Regions from separate parts of the Pseudomonas sp. KH_046_1 genome, predicted to be linked through region 2. Evidence: riboswitches for the same ligand, from Rfam matches in the RefSeq annotation. Region 2 holds a riboswitch; the other holds the start of a gene.
The links. A riboswitch is a leader RNA that binds a small molecule or an ion and turns the genes downstream of it on or off. The one in region 2 is predicted to bind cobalamin.

Region 1: it holds a riboswitch for cobalamin, as region 2 does, so the genes downstream of both, cobO (cob(I)yrinic acid a,c-diamide adenosyltransferase) here and cobW (cobalamin biosynthesis protein CobW) in region 2, are expected to answer to the same signal.

What each region holds. Positions count from the first base shown of each region.
Region 1 covers NZ_CM174481.1:1,796,571-1,805,136, reverse strand. Annotated here, with positions in the region: gene AC3IT9_RS08230 (cobyric acid synthase) at 1-806, opposite strand, end outside; gene cobD (threonine-phosphate decarboxylase CobD) at 803-1,795, opposite strand; gene cbiB (adenosylcobinamide-phosphate synthase CbiB) at 1,788-2,696, opposite strand; gene bluB (5,6-dimethylbenzimidazole synthase) at 2,693-3,343, opposite strand; gene AC3IT9_RS08210 (cobyrinic acid a,c-diamide synthase CobB) at 3,340-4,755, opposite strand; gene cobO (cob(I)yrinic acid a,c-diamide adenosyltransferase) at 4,752-5,363, opposite strand; cobalamin riboswitch at 5,446-5,678, opposite strand; gene AC3IT9_RS08200 (hypothetical protein) at 5,832-6,416, shown strand; gene AC3IT9_RS08195 (PQQ-dependent sugar dehydrogenase) at 6,483-7,796, shown strand; gene AC3IT9_RS08190 (O-methyltransferase) at 7,918-8,566, opposite strand, start outside.
Region 2 covers NZ_CM174481.1:3,393,408-3,401,973, reverse strand. Annotated here, with positions in the region: gene AC3IT9_RS15695 (fatty acid cis/trans isomerase) at 5-2,302, shown strand; gene nfuA (Fe-S biogenesis protein NfuA) at 2,438-3,022, shown strand; gene cobM (precorrin-4 C(11)-methyltransferase) at 3,164-3,910, opposite strand; gene AC3IT9_RS15680 (cobalamin biosynthesis protein) at 3,994-4,407, opposite strand; gene AC3IT9_RS15675 (CbtA family protein) at 4,404-5,111, opposite strand; gene AC3IT9_RS15670 (CbtB domain-containing protein) at 5,123-5,314, opposite strand; cobalamin riboswitch at 5,436-5,661, opposite strand; cobalamin riboswitch at 5,838-6,050, shown strand; gene cobW (cobalamin biosynthesis protein CobW) at 6,155-7,225, shown strand; gene cobN (cobaltochelatase subunit CobN) at 7,229-8,566, shown strand, end outside.

The DNA.
Region 1 (8,566 bases), 1.6 Mb from region 2:
CGCAGCGGATCGAAATCGGTGTGATTGCTGATGCGCGGCAGCACCGGCACCACCACCTTCAGCACCTGTTCGGCTTTATCGGCCTGGCGTTGATCGATGCCGTCCTCGGCCTCCAGGTGCAGGTCCATTACGTACGGCAGCACGCCGATCACCGGTTTGCCGGTGCGCTCTTCGAGCCAGTCGAGACCGGGTTGCAGCAACGCGATGTCGCCACGAAAACGATTGATGACGAAGCCTTTGACCCGCGCCTGTTCGCTCGGCGACAGCAGTTCGAGGGTGCCCACCAGATGGGCGAAAACCCCGCCGCGATTGATATCGGCGATCAGCAGCACCGGGCAATCCACCGCTTCGGCAAAGCCCATGTTGGCAATGTCGCCGGCGCGCAGATTGATTTCCGCCGGCGAGCCCGCGCCCTCGACCATCACCAGCGGATACGCCGCGCTCAAGCGCTCGTGGGAGACCAGCACCGCTTGCATGGCGATGGATTTGTAGTCGTGATAGGCGACGGCATTCATGGTCGTGACGGCGCGGCCATGGATGATCACCTGGGCACCGGTGTCACTGTTGGGCTTGAGCAACACCGGGTTCATGTCGGTGTGCGGCTCAAGGTTCGCGGCCTGGGCCTGTACCGCCTGGGCGCGGCCGATCTCGCCACCGTCGGCGGTCACCGCACTGTTGAGGGCCATGTTCTGCGGCTTGAACGGCACCACCCTGACGCCTTGGCGGGTGGCCCAACGGCACAGCGCGGTGACCAGCGTGCTTTTACCGGCATCCGATGTGGTGCCCTGCACCATCAGCGTGGTCATTGGTTTTCCTTGGCGAAATCGTCGAACGCCTGTGCCAGTCGTACCCAGGCGATTTCGTCACCGGGCAAGCCGAATCGCAGGCTGCTGTTGTGCGTGAACAACCGCAGGAGAATGCCGCGCCGGGCCATGAACTCATGCAGTGCTTCGGCGCGCTCGGTGATCAACCACTGGAACAGCGCACAGCCGCCCTGGGGCTCGAAGCCGTACTGCTCCAGCAACGACGCAAGGCGCTCACTGGCCTCTTCGGTGCGCACCCGTTGCCGCGTATGCCCCTCGGTATCGCGCAGGCAGGCCTGGCCCACTACCCGGGTTGCCCCGCTCACGGCCCAGGGCCCCACTTGTTCAGCCAGCAACTTGAGTAACTTGCGCTCGGCCAGTACAAACCCCAGGCGCACACCGGCCAGGCCGAAAAACTTGCCAAAGGAGCGCAAGACGATCAGCCCGACTTGATGGGCAAACGGCGCCAGGCTCAGTTGCGGCGTGTTATCCATGAACGCTTCGTCTACCACCAGCCAGCCACCGCGCTGGGCCAGCCGCGCGTGCCAGTCGAGCAGGCGACTGGGGGTGAGGCTCAGGCCTGTGGGGTTATTCGGATTGACCACCACCAGCACATCGAAACTGTCGATAAAGAAGTCGACTTCCTGCTCCAGCACTTCACGCACGATGTAGCCGTTGCGACGCCACGCCTCGGCGTGCTCGGCATAACAGGGTGACAGCACGCCGACCTTGCCCGCCCGACGCAATCGCGGCAGCAGTTGAATCGCCATTTGCGAGCCGGCCACCGGCAATACCTGCAAGGTGCCGTAGTAATCGCAGGCGGCCTGCTCCAGACCGTCGTCCGTCTCCGGCAAACGGGCCCAGGCCCGCAGCGGAATATCCGGCACCGGGAACGGCCAGGGCGCAAGGCCCGTGGACAGGTCCAGCCAGTCGGCTTCATCTATGCCGTATTCGAGCGCCGCCTTGCGCAATCGCCCACCGTGCTCAAGCATAAAATTCGGCCCCCAGGCAAAGAATCAGCAGCCATAACCATACCCCGCGCTGGACCAATTGCCAGCCCCGGTCAATGGAGTCGGCATCCGCCGGCACGCCTTCGCCCAACTGTGGACGCTGATGCAGTTCGCCGTGATAAATCGCCGCCCCGCCCAATTCGACGCCAAGGGCACCCGCCCCTGCCGCCATCACCGGACCGGCGTTCGGGCTGTCCCAGGTCGGACCCTGGGTGCGCCAGCATTTCAACGCCAACCGGGTTTTGCCCAGCAACGCGTAAGTCAGTGCCACCAGGCGCGCAGGAATGTAATTGAGCACGTCGTCGACCTTCGCCGCCGCCCAGCCGAACCGTTCGAAGCGTTCATTGCGATAACCCCACATCGCATCCAGCGTATTGCTCAGGCGGTAGAGCACCACGCCCGGCGCGCCGGCCACGGCAAACCAGAACAACGCCGCAAATACTGCATCGCTACCGTTCTCCAGTACCGACTCGGTAGCGGCCCGGGCGACTTCGGTCTCATCCAGATCACTGGTTTTACGGCTGACCAGATAACTCACGCGTTTGCGTGCTTCATCAAGATCACCGCCGCGCAGGGCCTTGGCCACAGGCGTGACATGCTCACCGAGGCTGCGCATGCCGAGGGCGCAATAGAGCGCGAGGATCTCGACGATCCAGCCGACATAGGGCGCCCAGGAAAATGCCGTGGCCAACAGCGTCAGCGGCAACACGGCGATCACCCACGCGGTGACGCCATGACTGCGCCAGCCGCGACCGCCGCCGTTGAAACGTTGCTCGATGCGCTCGGCAAAACGGCCGAACGCCACCAGCGGATGCCAGCGTTTGGGTTCACCCAGCAGCGCATCCAGCGCAACCGCGGCGACACTCAACAACGCCACACTCATTGACTCACTCCCCAATAGTTTTCATACAGCAATTCATGCAGCGGACGCGCCTGTGCCCAGCCTTCGAGCACCAGCATCGGCGCCGGGTAGAACTCCCTCACCGGTCCCAGGCACAGCACCGCCAGTGGCTTGGCTCCCGGTGGCAGCCTCAACAGGTCCGCCAGTGCCTGTGGTTCGAACAGCGACACCCAGCCCATGCCCAGACCTTCGGCGCGGGACGCCAGCCACAGGTTCTGGATCGCACAGGACAAAGAAGCCATGTCCATTTCCGGTAAGGTGCGGCGACCGAAGATATGCTGCTCGCGGTCGTCCATCAGTGCCGCGACCAGAACCTCGGCGCAATCGTTGATGCCTTCGACCTTGAGCTTCATGAACTCATCGCTGCGCTCGCCGAGGGCTTCGGCGGTGCGGATGCGCTCTTCTTCCACCAGGGCCTGGATTTGCCCGCGCAAGGCGCGATCGCTGATGCGGATGAAGCGCCAAGGCTGCATCAGGCCGACACTGGGAGCCTGGTGTGCGGCTTCGAGCAGGCGCCGCAGCAATTCGGGCTCGACGGTGCCGCCGCTGAAGTGGCGCATGTCGCGGCGCTCGGCGATGGCGCGATAGACCGCTGCGCGTTCGGCTTCAGAGAATGCGTTGTCGCTCATGGCCTTTTCGCGAGCAAGCCCGCTCCCACATTTGAAGGTGAGCAGCCTGAAGAAACGCAATCCCCTGTGGGAGCGGCGGTGCGACGATTCGACTTGCTCGCGAAGGCGGCTTCAAGGTCCGGCGCAAACAACGCGGCAATCGCCGAAGGGTTCGACGGAAAATAAAAGTGCACATAGGAGGCAGTCATCCGCCCATCACGGTAGACCGCCTCCGCTCCGCGCCCGCCGTTAGGGCTCAAGCCACGGGCAATCGGCGCCAGTTCAGTGGTGGTCAACGAATGGTGATAGGTGTGCCCGCGCAGCAAACCTTCCGGCAATTCCACCGCTTGCAACGCCAGCGCTGCCAGACGCTTTTGCATGACCGCATCACCGGCCAGCAAGCCAACCAGTTCGGCGCGAGCGCCCTCGACATCAGTCAGGGAATCGAGCAGATACAGCATGCCGCCACACTCGGCGAGCAAGGGTTTGCCTGCCCGGTGGTGGGCGCGGATCGCGTCGAGCATCGCGGTGTTTTGCGCCAGCGCGAGATGGTGCAGCTCCGGGTAACCGCCCGGCAGATACAGGCTGTCCGCCTCCGGCAACGCTCGGTCGCGGATCGGCGAGAAGAACGACAACTCGGCACCCATCGCCCGCAGCAGATCCAGGCTCGCGCCGTAGGTGAACGCAAAGGCTTCATCACGGGCGACGGCAATGCGCACACCAGCCAGCAGCGGCTCGACCGCGATGACATCAGGGGCGGCGAACTCGACCGCCGGCGGCAGCGCGACCTCGCAACTGCTGGCCAGGGCATCGGCTGCCGCATCGAGGCGCAGGTCGAGATCGTTCAACTCACTGGCCTGCACCAGCCCCAGGTGCCGGCTCGGCAATTCGATCCCGGTTTCCCGGGACAGCGCGCCGTACCAGCGCAAACCTTCAGTCAGGCTACCTTCGAGCAGTTGCGCGTGGCGCAGCGTGCCGACACGATTGGCCAGCACGCCGGCGAATGGCAAGTCCGGCTGATAACGCGCCAGCCCCAGAGCCAATGCGCCGAAGGTCTGGGCCATGGCGGTGCCATCGATCACCCCCAGCACCGGCACACCGAAATGCCGCGCCAGATCGGCGCTCGACGGCGTACCGTCGAACAGCCCCATGACGCCTTCGATCAGGATCAGATCCGCTTCAGCAGCGGCTTCCCACAGCAACCGGCGACTCTCCTGCTCGCCGACCATCCACATGTCCAGTTGATACACCGGCGCACCACTGGCGCGTTCGAGAATCATCGGATCGAGAAAGTCGGGGCCGCACTTGAACACACGGACCTTGCGCCCCTGATTGCGATGCAATCGGGCCAGCGCTGCGGTGACGGTGGTCTTGCCCTGGCCGGAAGCCGGCGCGGCAATCAGTACCGCCGGACAGTGCCGAGGCTGACTCACAATTCGACGCCTTTCTGCGCTTTGATCCCGGCTTGAAAGGCGTGTTTGATCACACCCATTTCGGTGACGGTGTCGGCCATCTCGATCATTTCCGGCTTGGCGGCACGACCGGTGACCACCACGTGTTGCATCGGTGGCCGGGCCTGCAAGTCGCTGAGCACCTGATCGAGATCGAGGTAGCCGTGCTTGAGGGCGATGTTCAGTTCATCCAGCACCACCAGACCGATGGATGGATCGCGCAGCAGTTCCCGGGACACCGCCCAGGCGGCTTCGGCGGCGGCGATGTCGCGCTGGCGGTCCTGGGTTTCCCAGGTAAAACCTTCACCCATCACATGAAAACGCACCTGCTCGGGAAAGCGCCGGAAGAACAACTCTTCGCCCGTGCTGTTGCGGCCCTTGATGAACTGCACTACGCCGCACTGCATGCCGTGCCCCATGGCGCGGGCGAGCATACCGAAGGCCGAACTGCTCTTGCCCTTACCGTTGCCGGTCAGCACCAGCAGCAGGCCACACTCGTTCGGGGAATTGGCGATGCGCTCGTCGATCACGGCTTTTTTGCGCTGCATGCGCGCCAGGTGGCGTTCGTCACGATCGGGGGTATCAGTCATGGGGGAGCTCTCCGTTGAGGCAGGAATAACGGCGGGCAGGCACAAGAATAGAAGGCAAAAAGCCTGGCATCGCCCACCGTGATGCCGCTGGATGAATCAGGCCGGTCTCCGGGCTCATGAGTGGCGCGGGGCCGGACCGTGCGCCTTCCCGCATCAAATCGACACAGTGGCATCACACACAGTTTTCACTCATTTACCGTTGCGGGGGCAGCGCCGGAATTGCGGGCCTTCGACCAACAGAAGGACTCACTCACCGGCTTCCCTGTTTCACTCTGTCGACCCAAGCCACAGAGCACCTGAAACAAGCCGCGAAGGTTAGAGGGTTGGGGGTGGAGCGTCAATTAAAGCCGGGAGGCGATCGACCGAATAGCTGCCGTCAATCAATAAACTGACGTCAATCTTGTGCCACGCTCTCAGCAGTGATATCAAAGAGCCACAACCTCACAACACAACAACAAGGGTGAGCCCATGCAAGGCATGATCATCAGCAATCCAAAGCTGGAATTCCTGCGCCCGGTGCTCGAGCGCTGGTTCGAATGCATCGACCGTTACAACGCCGTCCGCGGTGATGGCGACACACCGTACTGGCACGACGAAAAGGCCAATCTCGGACTGCTGTCTGCCGCCGCCTGGATGGCCGAGATGGTCACGCTGCAACAAACGCCCACCCGTAAGCAGACCGAAGAAGGCGAACGCAACAGCCGCGCCGACCTGCTCCTGGCCTCGCCCGAAACCCGCGCCTACATCCAGACCAGCCAGCGCTGGCCACGGGTCAACAGCCTCAACCTGTCCCAGGCCTTGCTCGACATCGCCAGCGATGCGAAGCGCCTGAGCCACGCCAGCGACCTGAAACTCGGCTGCCTGTTCGTCGCCCCGCAAAAAGCCCAGCAGGGCGCCACACCGGAAGAACTCCAGGACATGGTCGACGACCTGCAAAAGGAACACAGCTGCGCTGTAGCCTGGTATTTCCCTTATGCCTACCGCAAGTTGCGCAACGAAGCCGGCAACTATCACCCCGGCATTGCGGTGCTGTTCAAGGAAGCCCGCGGCTGAGGGTTGAACCATCGCACGACAACACTTCTCTATGATTAGAACAAGGCATTCATAGGGAAGACCAGCATGCGCACGCCCCCGCTCGTTCTCGTTATCGCGCTTGGCGCAGGGCTCGCCGCTTGTGGCGAGACCTCCCGCCTGCAAGTCTCCGACGGTACCGGCCCGTCACCCCGACTACCAGAACCCAACAAGACACTGGTTCCGACCGTGAACATCGCCCCGGCCATCGGCTGGCCACAGGGTGCGAAACCCGTCGCCGCCACGGGCACTCAAGTGGCCGCTTTTGCCGAAGACCTGGATCACCCGCGCTGGCTTTATGTGCTGCCCAATGGCGACGTGTTGGTAGCGGAAACCAGTGCACCACCCAAACCCGAAGACGGTAAAGGCATTCGCGGCTGGGTGATGAAGAAAGTCATGGGCCGTGCCGGAGCCAGGGTGCCCAGCGCCAACCGCATCACCTTGCTGCGCGACAAGGACCACGATGGCGTCGCGGAAACCCGCACGGTGCTTCTGCAAAACCTCAACTCGCCCTTTGGCATGACCCTGGTCGGCAATGACCTGTATGTGGCCGACACGGATCGTCTGCTGCGCTTTCACTATGAAAGTGGCGATACGCAGATCAAGTCGCCGCCGGTCAAGGTTGTCGACCTGCCGGGCGGCCCGCTGAACCACCACTGGACGAAAAACGTCATCGCCAGCAAGGACGGCAGCAAGCTGTACGTCACCGTGGGTTCCAACAGCAACGTCGCCGAAAACGGCATGGACAAGGAAGAAGGTCGCGCAGCGATCTGGGAAGTGGATCGTGCCACCGGCCAGCAGCGGATCTTCGCCTCCGGCCTGCGCAACCCCAATGGCATGGCCTGGGAACCGCACAGTGGCGCGCTGTGGACCGCGGTCAACGAACGGGATGAAATCGGCAGTGACCTGGTACCGGACTACATCACTTCGGTGAAGGACGGCGCTTTTTATGGCTGGCCGTACAGTTACTACGGCCAGCACGTCGATATTCGCGTCGAGCCGCAAAACCCGGATCTGGTGGCCAAGGCTATCGCCCCGGACTACGCCGTCGGCCCGCACACGGCATCACTGGGCCTGGCCTTCGCCGAAAACAGCAAGCTGCCGCCGCCCTTCACCCAAGGGGCATTCATCGGGCAGCACGGCTCATGGAACCGCAACCCCCACAGTGGCTACAAAGTGATTTTCGTGCCATTCAGTGCAGGCAAACCTGTCGGAAAGCCCGTTGAAGTGCTCACAGGTTTTCTCAACGACAAGGAACAGGCCATGGGCCGCCCGGTGGGCGTGGTGATCGACCGGCAGGGCGACCTGTTGGTGGCCGATGATGTGGGGAACAAGGTGTGGCGGGTTTCGGCGATCAAGTAATACGCCTCACCTGTGGGAGCGACGGTGCGGCGATCCGACCTGCTCGCGAATGCGCACGGTCAGTCGACCAATTTGGTGACTGATACACCGCTTTCGCGAGCAGGCTCGCTCACACAAGGGCTTAGCGTTTGCGACAGAGTGTGAGCCCATCACCCAACGGCAACAACGACAGATCCACCCGCACATCATCCTTCAACTCCCGGTTGAGTGCCTGGATTGCCCGGGTGTCCGCGCTCTCGGGGCTGGCCTCAAGCACGCGCCCGCTCCACAGGGTGTTATCGAACACCGCCAGCCCACCGACCCGCAGCAAACGCAGGGCGTGCTCCAGATAAGCCGGGTAGTTGGCCTTGTCGGCATCGATGAACACCAGGTCGTACTGCCCGCCCTGCCCTTGTCGCTCAAGCTCGGCGAGGGTTTCCAGCGCCGGGGCCAGCCGCAGGTCAATCTGCCCGGCCAGCCCCGCTTCTTGCCAGTAGCGCCGTGCGGTGGCGTTGTAGTCGCCGGGGATGTCACAGCAAATCAGCGAACCGTCAGCGGGCAACGCCGCCGCCATGCACAGCGCGCTGTAGCCGGTAAAGGTACCGACCTCGAGCAAACGCCTGGCCCCCGTCAGTTTCACCAGCAAAGCAAGAAACTGCCCCTGCTCAGGCGCCACCTGCCAGCGTGCCATTGGCAGCGCCTGGGTCTCATCGCGCAAGCGCTTGAGCAGTGGCGTTTCGCGCTGGGAAACATCGAGCAGGTATTGGTACAGGTCGTCGTCGAGATTGAGC
Region 2 (8,566 bases):
GGACATGTCGTATCGCTTCGTCATCAGCACATTGTTGTTGTTTTTAAGTTGGGGCGCTCTGGCGCAAAGTCCGGCGATTTCCTCTGCCATTTCATACAGCCGTGACATTCAGCCGATCTTCACTGAAAAGTGCGTGGCCTGCCACGCCTGCAATGACGCCGCCTGTCAGCTCAACCTGGGCAGCGGTGAGGGCGCAGCGCGTGGTGCGACGAAAGTCCCGGTTTATGACGGTGACCGCACTAAAGCGGTGGCGCCGACCCGACTGTTCTATGACGCCTCCGGCAAACAGGCCTGGCAGCAAAAGGGCTTTTATTCGGTGCTCGATACCCAGGGCAGCCAGGCTGCACTGATGGCGCGGATGCTGGAGCTTGGCCACAAGACTCCGTTGCAACCTAATGCGAAGCTGCCGCAAGACATCGTCCTGGGCCTGAATCGGGAAAACATGTGTGCCATGCCCGCGGAGTTCGACGGTTATGCCGCCAAGCATTCGAAGGAGGGTATGCCGCTGGCAGTGACCGGCCTGACCGACCAGCAGTACCAGACGCTGCAACGCTGGCTGGCGGCCGGCGCGCCGATCGATCAGCAGGCGCTGGCGCCCAGCGCCAGGGAAGCCTTGCAGGTGGTGCAATGGGAAAACCTGCTCAATTCGCCGGGCGCCCGGGAAAGTCTGGTGGGGCGCTGGCTGTACGAGCACTGGTTTCTCGCCCATCTCTACTTCAAGGATGGCGAGCCTGGGCATTTCTTCCAGTGGGTGCGTTCGCGCACCCCGACCGGCCAGCCGATTGACCTGATCAACACCCGTCGCCCGAACGATGATCCGGGCACGCAGTTTTACTATCGCTTGTGGCCGGTGCAGGGTGTGATCGTGCACAAGACCCACATCACCTATCCGCTGAGTTCGGCGAAGCTGGCGCGGGTCAAGAGCCTGTTCTACAGCGGCAACTGGCAGGTCGATGCGTTGCCGGGCTATGGGCCACAGAGCCGGGCTAATCCGTTCGCCACCTTCGAAGCGATTCCGGCCCAGGCGCGCTATCAGTTCATGCTCGATAACGCCGAGTACTTTGTGCGCACCTTTATCCGTGGGCCAGTGTGTCGTGGTCAGATCGCCACGGACGTGATCCGCGATAATTTCTGGGCGCTGTTCCAGGCGCCCGAGCACGACCTGTATGTCACCGATCCGAACTATCGCGGGCAGGCCACGCCGTTGCTGGCGATGCCGGGGCAGAACGATGATGTCGGCAGCGTCCTCAGCCTGTGGCACGACTACCGCGATAAGCGTAATGAGTACGAAGCCTTGCGCCGGGACAGCTACGCCGACGAGCCAGTGCCGAGCTGGTCGACCCTGTGGGCCGGCAACGACAATGCGCTGCTGAGTATCTTCCGCCATTTCGACAGCGCTTCGGTGACCAAAGGCCTGATCGGCGAGGTGCCGCAAACGATATGGCTGTTCGACTATCCGCTGCTGGAGCGCACCTACTATCAACTGGCGGTGAACTTCGATGTGTTCGGCAACCTGTCCCACCAGGCCCAGACGCGCTTGTATTTCGACTTGATCCGCAACGGCGCCGAGCAGAACTTCCTGCGCCTGATGCCCGCCGACTCCCGGGATGACTACCTGGACGACTGGTATCAGAACAGTGGCAAATTCAAGATGTGGCTCGACTACGAGACCATCGACGACGACACGCCGACCGCGCTGAATCTGAATTCGACTGATCCCAAGCGTGACTTTGCCAATCAGCTGCTGGCCCGATACGGCGACCTCAATGCCAGGCCCGACCCGATCAATCGCTGCGATGGCGCTTACTGTTCGCGGCCGAACATCGACCCGGACCTGCAAAGTGCCGAGCAGGCGCTGAGCCGTCTGACTTCGCGGCCGGCCGCCGGGCTGAAGGTCATCGACCAGTTGCCGGAAGCCACCCTGCTGCGTATCGAAACCACCAGCGGCAAGCGTGAGGTCTATAGCCTGTTGCGTAACCGTGCCCACAGCAACGTGGCGTTCTTGCTCGGTGAATCACTGCGCTACCAACCGGGGCTCGACACCCTGACGATTTTCCCGGGTGTGCTTAGCAGCTACCCGAACTTCATGTTCAACATCCCGGCCGGGCAAGTGCCGGCGTTTGTGGATGCGATGGAAAGCGCCAAGGATACCGACAGCTTCGAGAAAATCGTCGAACGTTGGGGAATACGCCGCAGTCATCCGCAATTCTGGGCTTATTTCCATGATCTGAGCCGCTATATCTACGAAAACGATCCGGTGGAAGAGGGCGTGCTGGACATGAACCGCTACGAGAACCTCTGAAACACCACTGATCCCCTGTGGGAGCAAGCCCGCTCCCACAGAGGGATTTGTCGAAATCTTTCCCGACAAAAATACTAGGACTTTGTCCGGCGCGTTGATTGGCGTAAACTGCGCCCAAGCCTGCGAGGAGTTTCCATGACCGCTATTACCATCACTGACGCCGCCCACGATTACCTGGCTGATCTGCTCTCCAAGCAGAACACCCCGGGCATCGGCATCCGCGTCTTCATCACCCAGCCTGGCACCCAGTACGCCGAAACCTGCATTGCCTACTGCAAGCCGGGCGAAGAAAAACCCGAAGACACCGCGCTGGGGCTCAAAAGCTTCACCGCGTACATCGACCACTTCAGCGAAGCCTTCCTGGACGATGCCGTAGTCGACTACGCCACCGACCGCATGGGCGGCCAGCTGACCATCAAGGCGCCAAACGCCAAGGTACCGATGGTCAACGCCGACAGCCCGGTCAACGAGCGCATCAACTACTACCTGCAAACCGAGATCAACCCGGGGCTGGCCAGCCACGGCGGTCAGGTCAGCCTGATCGACGTGGTCGAAGACGGCATCGCCGTCCTGCAGTTCGGCGGTGGTTGCCAGGGCTGCGGCCAGGCCGACGTGACGCTGAAGGAAGGCATCGAGCGTACTTTGCTTGAGCGCATCCCTGAGCTCAAGGGTGTTCGCGACGTGACCGACCACACGCAGAAAGAAAACGCCTACTACTAAGGTGTTCGCTGCGAACAAAAAAACGGCGCCCCGTGAGCGCCGTTTTTTTATGGGTGAAATTGACCGACGCCATCGCGAGCAAGCTCGCTCCCACATTGGAATACGGTCAACTGTGGGAGCGAGCCTGCTCGCGAAGGGGCCTTATGGGCGATAGAGATGCACATGCCCCGCGCGATACAGCGACGACTCACTGAAGTGATCGCTGCCCAGCACCCGACCCACCAGAATTAACGCCGTACGGCGAAAGCCCTTGGCTTCAACTTTTTCGGCAATATCCTCAAGCGTTCCCACCACCCAATCCTGATCCGGCCAGCTCGCGCGGTGAACCACCGCAATCGGGCAATCGGCGCCGTAATGGGGCAGCAGTTCCTCAACGATCTTCGCCAGGTGATTGACCCCCAAGTGAATCGCCATGGTCGCGCCGTGCTGCGCCAGGCTGGAGAATTCCTCCCCAGGTGGCATGGCGGTTTTGTCGGCGTAGCGCGTCAGGATGACGCTTTGCGAAATGTCCGGCAGCGTAAGTTCCGCACCCAAAAGCGCTGCGCAAGCGGCTGTGGCCGTCACGCCAGGTACGATTTCGAACGCAATGCCCAGCTCGCGCAGATAGCGAATCTGCTCGCCAATGGCGCCATACAGGCTCGGATCGCCGGAGTGCACCCGGGCCACATCCTGGCCTTTGGCGTGGGCGCTCTTGATCAGGTCGATGATCTGTTCCAGATGCAGTTCGGCGCTGTTGACCACCTGTTCGGCACAATGACCTTCCAGTACGGCGGCAGGCACCAGAGAGCCGGCATAAATGATCACCGGGCAGCTGCGAATCAGCCGCTGGCCCTTGACGGTAATCAGTTCGGGGTCGCCGGGACCTGCGCCAATGAAGTAGACGGTCATCGTCGGTTCCTGTGGGAAAAAAGGGGCTGAACAGGGCTTCAGATGAAGAATGTTCATGATCAAAGGCGGGGATTATCGGTTTTTTACGCAGCGCCGGCCAATGCAAGTGTTGCCTGGGCGTATTTTTGCCGTGGAATCAGCAGTTTTGCCGGGGCCTGGGCCAGTTGTTCCGCCAGGGCCAGTGCGGCGCTTTCCGCCACGCCGTAGCAACCGGTGCGTTCAAACGCTATTTGCGATTGATGACTGAGTTGCGGTTCATAAGCGGCCAGTTGTTCACTGCTGAAATACATCAATTCCAGACCAAGCTGCTGAGCCAGTTCGATCAGCGCAGGTTCGTCGCGCTTCGAATCGATGCTGGCCAGCGCCTTGATTTCATGACGAGCAATCTGGTGTGCCTCCAGCGCCTGATCGAGCAGCGCCAGCAACGTGCTGACAGGGCAGCCTCGCTGGCAGCCCAGGCCGACCACCAGGGTCGGCGCTGTGCTGACGTCAGTCATGCGTGGTATTGGCCATCGCTTTTGCGACGGAACAACCAGGCGCTGATCAGGCCCAAGGCCAGCCAGAACGCCACGTTGGTCAGTTGCGAAGCGATTTTGAACTGGGTTTCCAGCGCCTCTGGAGCAAGCATCGAATGCACTTGCGGTTGTGGTGCGCCAATCACATGGGGAACGGCGAGGATCGCCGCACCGAGGACTTTCATCAGCCAGTGCCGGCTGAACACGATCAGCGCGATACCGACGGCGGTGGAGGCGGCGGTACCGATCCACCACAGTTGCCGTTGTGCCAGATCGGCGGCGGCAGTGCCTGGCAGTTCAGGTGGCAGGCCGAGGGTCGGCGCGAGCACGAACGTCGCATAACCGGCCAGGCCCCAGAGCAGGCCCTGGGAGGTTTTGGTCGGCGCACGCAAGGTGTACAGGCCGGCCAGCATCAGGGCGAAACCGACGGCCACCACCAGGTTGCCACCGGTGGTCGACAGCACGCGCTGCCAGCCGTCTTCCGGCTCCCAGGCTTGTGCATCGTGGGTATGGGCAGCCATCGCACCGTCGGCGTGTTCATGCATTTCAACAGCGGCCGGTTCGGTTTTTTCGTAGGTCTCGGCCTGCAAAATCAGCGGAGCGACCCAGAAGCTTTGCAGCAGGGTCAGCAACAGGGCGGCCAACAGCCCGGTGAAACCTGCGGTTTGCGCAATACGCTTGATCATGTCGACAGCTCTCAATGGCACGGGAACGCGGAGCTGTGACGGGTATCGTGGGCGGCGTTGTGCACCGCTTCGATGTGCGAGAAACCGGCGAAATACACAAGGCAAGCGCCCAGGATCGACGCGCAGACGGCGACGGTCAGACGTTGGGTCAGGGTTGAGGTGGTGCTCGCGGATGTGTGTTCGGCGCTGCTGATGATCGACATGGCGTTTCCCTCTGGTCTGTCAGCGGGGAATAAGAGCGCATGCAAAAACCCGCACGACCCGGCGCGCAAGGTTTCAAACAGCGCCCGCCCACCGCGGGTTTGTTGGTTCAGTGACCGTACTGGTCACTTTGTGTTGCGGGCCGGTCTCCGGGCTCACGAGGGGCAAAGGCTTGGGCCTGAACCTGAAAACATCACCTTCCCATGTCGCAATGGCACAGTGGATCTGATGCTTCGCTCGCTTACCGTTGCGGGGGCAGCACCGGACTGACATGGCTTAAGAGTAAAGCACATGATTCACCGGTTTCCCGTTTCACCCTGTGAAGGGCACCCGTAACAAGGTGTGTAGGAGAGCATGGGCGGGGGTTTGGCGTCAATTGGCAAGGGTTCTCAACTGAAGACCGAGTCGCCTTCATCGCGAGCAAGCTCGCTCCCACATTGGAACGCGGTCATCTGTGGGAGCGAGCTTGCTTGCGATGGGGCCAGTGAGGGCACCACAAGACATTGACCCGCCCCAATACCATGCGTAGCCTTGCGCTTTCGAGGTTCTTCGGCGTTTGCCGAAGCTAAGAAGGGAACGCGGTCGATGCCGCGGCTGCCCCCGCAACTGTGAACGGTGATGTTCGTTGCCACGCCACTGCAGGCTCAATCCATGAGGCCGGCGGGAAGGCGCAGCGAATGCCAGGCTCAAGGCCGGCACACCGTCAGCCAGGAGACCTGCCTCGTCACAGATTCTCACTTTCAACCGGGCGGGGTGATCCGGTGGCGAACTCTCTCAGGCACGCGTGTCCGCGTTGCCGGTCGTCGTCCCGTATGCCCGCCACATTAGCCATAGGGCATCCGATGAAAACACTGGCCAAACTCCCCGTCACCATCGTTACCGGCTTTCTCGGCTCGGGTAAAACCACGCTGCTGCGGCACATGCTCGACAACGCCCAGGGTCGCCGCATCGCGGTGATCGTCAACGAATTTGGCGAGTTGGGCATCGACGGCGAAATCCTCAAGCAGTGCTCCATCGGTTGCACCGAAGAAGAAGCCAACGGCCGTGTCTATGAGCTGGCCAACGGCTGCCTGTGCTGCACCGTCCAGGAAGAATTCTTCCCGGTGATGCGCGAACTGGTGGCCCGTCGCGGCGATCTGGACCACATTCTCATCGAAACGTCCGGCCTGGCGCTGCCCAAGCCGCTGGTGCAGGCCTTCCAGTGGCCGGAAATCCGCAGTGCCTGCACGGTGGATGCAGTGATCACCGTGGTCGACAGCCCGGCCGTGGCCGCCGGCACCTTCGCCGCGTTCCCGGATCAGGTCGACGCCCAGCGCAAGCTCGACCCGAACCTGGACCACGAATCGCCGCTGCACGAACTGTTCGCCGACCAATTGGCCAGCGCCGACCTGGTGATCCTCAACAAAGCCGACCTGATCAACCCGGCGGACCTGGCCCGTGTGCGCCTGGAAGTCGCCGAGGAATTGCCGCCAGCGGTGAAAATCATCGAAGCCAGCAGCGGTCGCCTGCCGCTGGACGTGCTGATCGGCCTGGGGGCCGGCTCCGAAGAACACATCGACAGCCGTCACAGCCACCACGACCATCATCACGATGGCGACGACGATCATGACGACCACGATCACGACGCCTTCGATTCGATCTCCATCGAACTGCCGCAAGCCGACGAAAGCCTGCTGCTGGACGCGCTGACCCAACTGGTGGTCCAGCACGGCATCCTGCGGGTCAAGGGTTTTGCGGCGATCCCCAACAAGCCGATGCGCCTGCTGATCCAGGGCGTGGGCACGCGTTTCGACAAGCACTTCGACCGCCAGTGGGGCGCTGAAGAAGCGCGAGTCACCCGCCTGGTGCTGATCGGCCAGGAACTGGACGCCACTGTTCTCGAAGCGCAATTGCGCGCCGCGCTCAGCGTGTAAGCCATGCACCTGCTCAGGACCCAACCCGGCGGTTTCGTGTCGGATGACAACATTGCCGACCTTGGACAAACCCCCGCCGAGTTGGTGGTCCTGTGCAGCGGCGATTCCAGCCTGGCGCTGCTCGCCGAAGCGGCGCAGCAATTGCCCGACGATTACCCGAGCGTGCGCCTGGCCAACCCGATGCAGGTGCAGAACCATGCCTCGGTCGACTTGTACGTCGATGAAGTGCTGCGTCACGCCAGGGTGATCCTGATTTCGCTGCACGGTGGCATCGCCTATTGGCGTTACGGCATCGAGCGCCTGGTCGAACTGTCGCAGCGCGGCGTGCAGGTGATTCTGGTGCCGGGTGATGATCGCCCGGACCCGGAGCTCAGTGACCTGAGCACCGTCGGTGCAGAAGATCGCGACCGGCTCTGGCAGTTTCTGCGCCAGGGCGGCATGGGCAATGCCCTCGATTTCTTCCGCTGTCTGGCCAACCGCTGGCTGGCGCGTGATTACACCTGGGGCGAGCCGCAAACCCTGCCACGCACGGCGATTTACCATCCGCACAAACATTCGGCCGCACTGAGCGACTGGCAGGCCGACTGGCACGCCGATCAACCGGTGGCGGCGGTGTTGTTTTACCGCTCGCATTTGCAAGCGGCGAACACGGCTTTCATTGATGTTTTTTGCCAACGCTTGCAGGCCGCGGGGTTGAATCCGTTGCCGATCGCGCTGGCCAGTCTGAAAGAGCCCGGTTGTCTTTGCGTGGTCGAGGACTGGCTGGATGAGGCCAGCGTCTCGGTGATCCTGAACACCACCGGCTTCGCCCAATCCAGTCCTGAAGCACCGCATCTGCGCCCGTTTCGCCGCAATATTCCGGTGATCCAGGCGATCTGCGCCCAGGACAACGAGCCCGGTTGGCGCGCCAGCGAACAGGGCCTCGGCCCTCGAGACCTGGCGATGCACATAGCCTTGCCGGAGCTGGACGGACGCATCATCAGCCGCCCGATCAGTTTCAAGGACCTGGCGTGGCGCAGTGAGCGCAGTCAGTCGGATGTGGTCTGCTACCGGCCACAACCGGAACGCATGGATTTCGTTGCCGAACTGGCGCAGCGCTGGGTCGATCTGGCGCGGGTGCTCAATGCGGAAAAACGCATTGCCTTGATTCTCGCCAATTACCCGACCCGCGACGGTCGCATCGGCAACGGCGTCGGCCTCGATACCCCGGCCGCCGCGCTGAATATCCTGCGGGCGCTGCATGCCGAAGGTTATCCATTGCCGGCTGAATTGCCGGACAGCGGCACCGCGCTGATCCAGCAGTTGCTGGGTGGCGTCAGCAACGATCTCGAGACCCTCGAC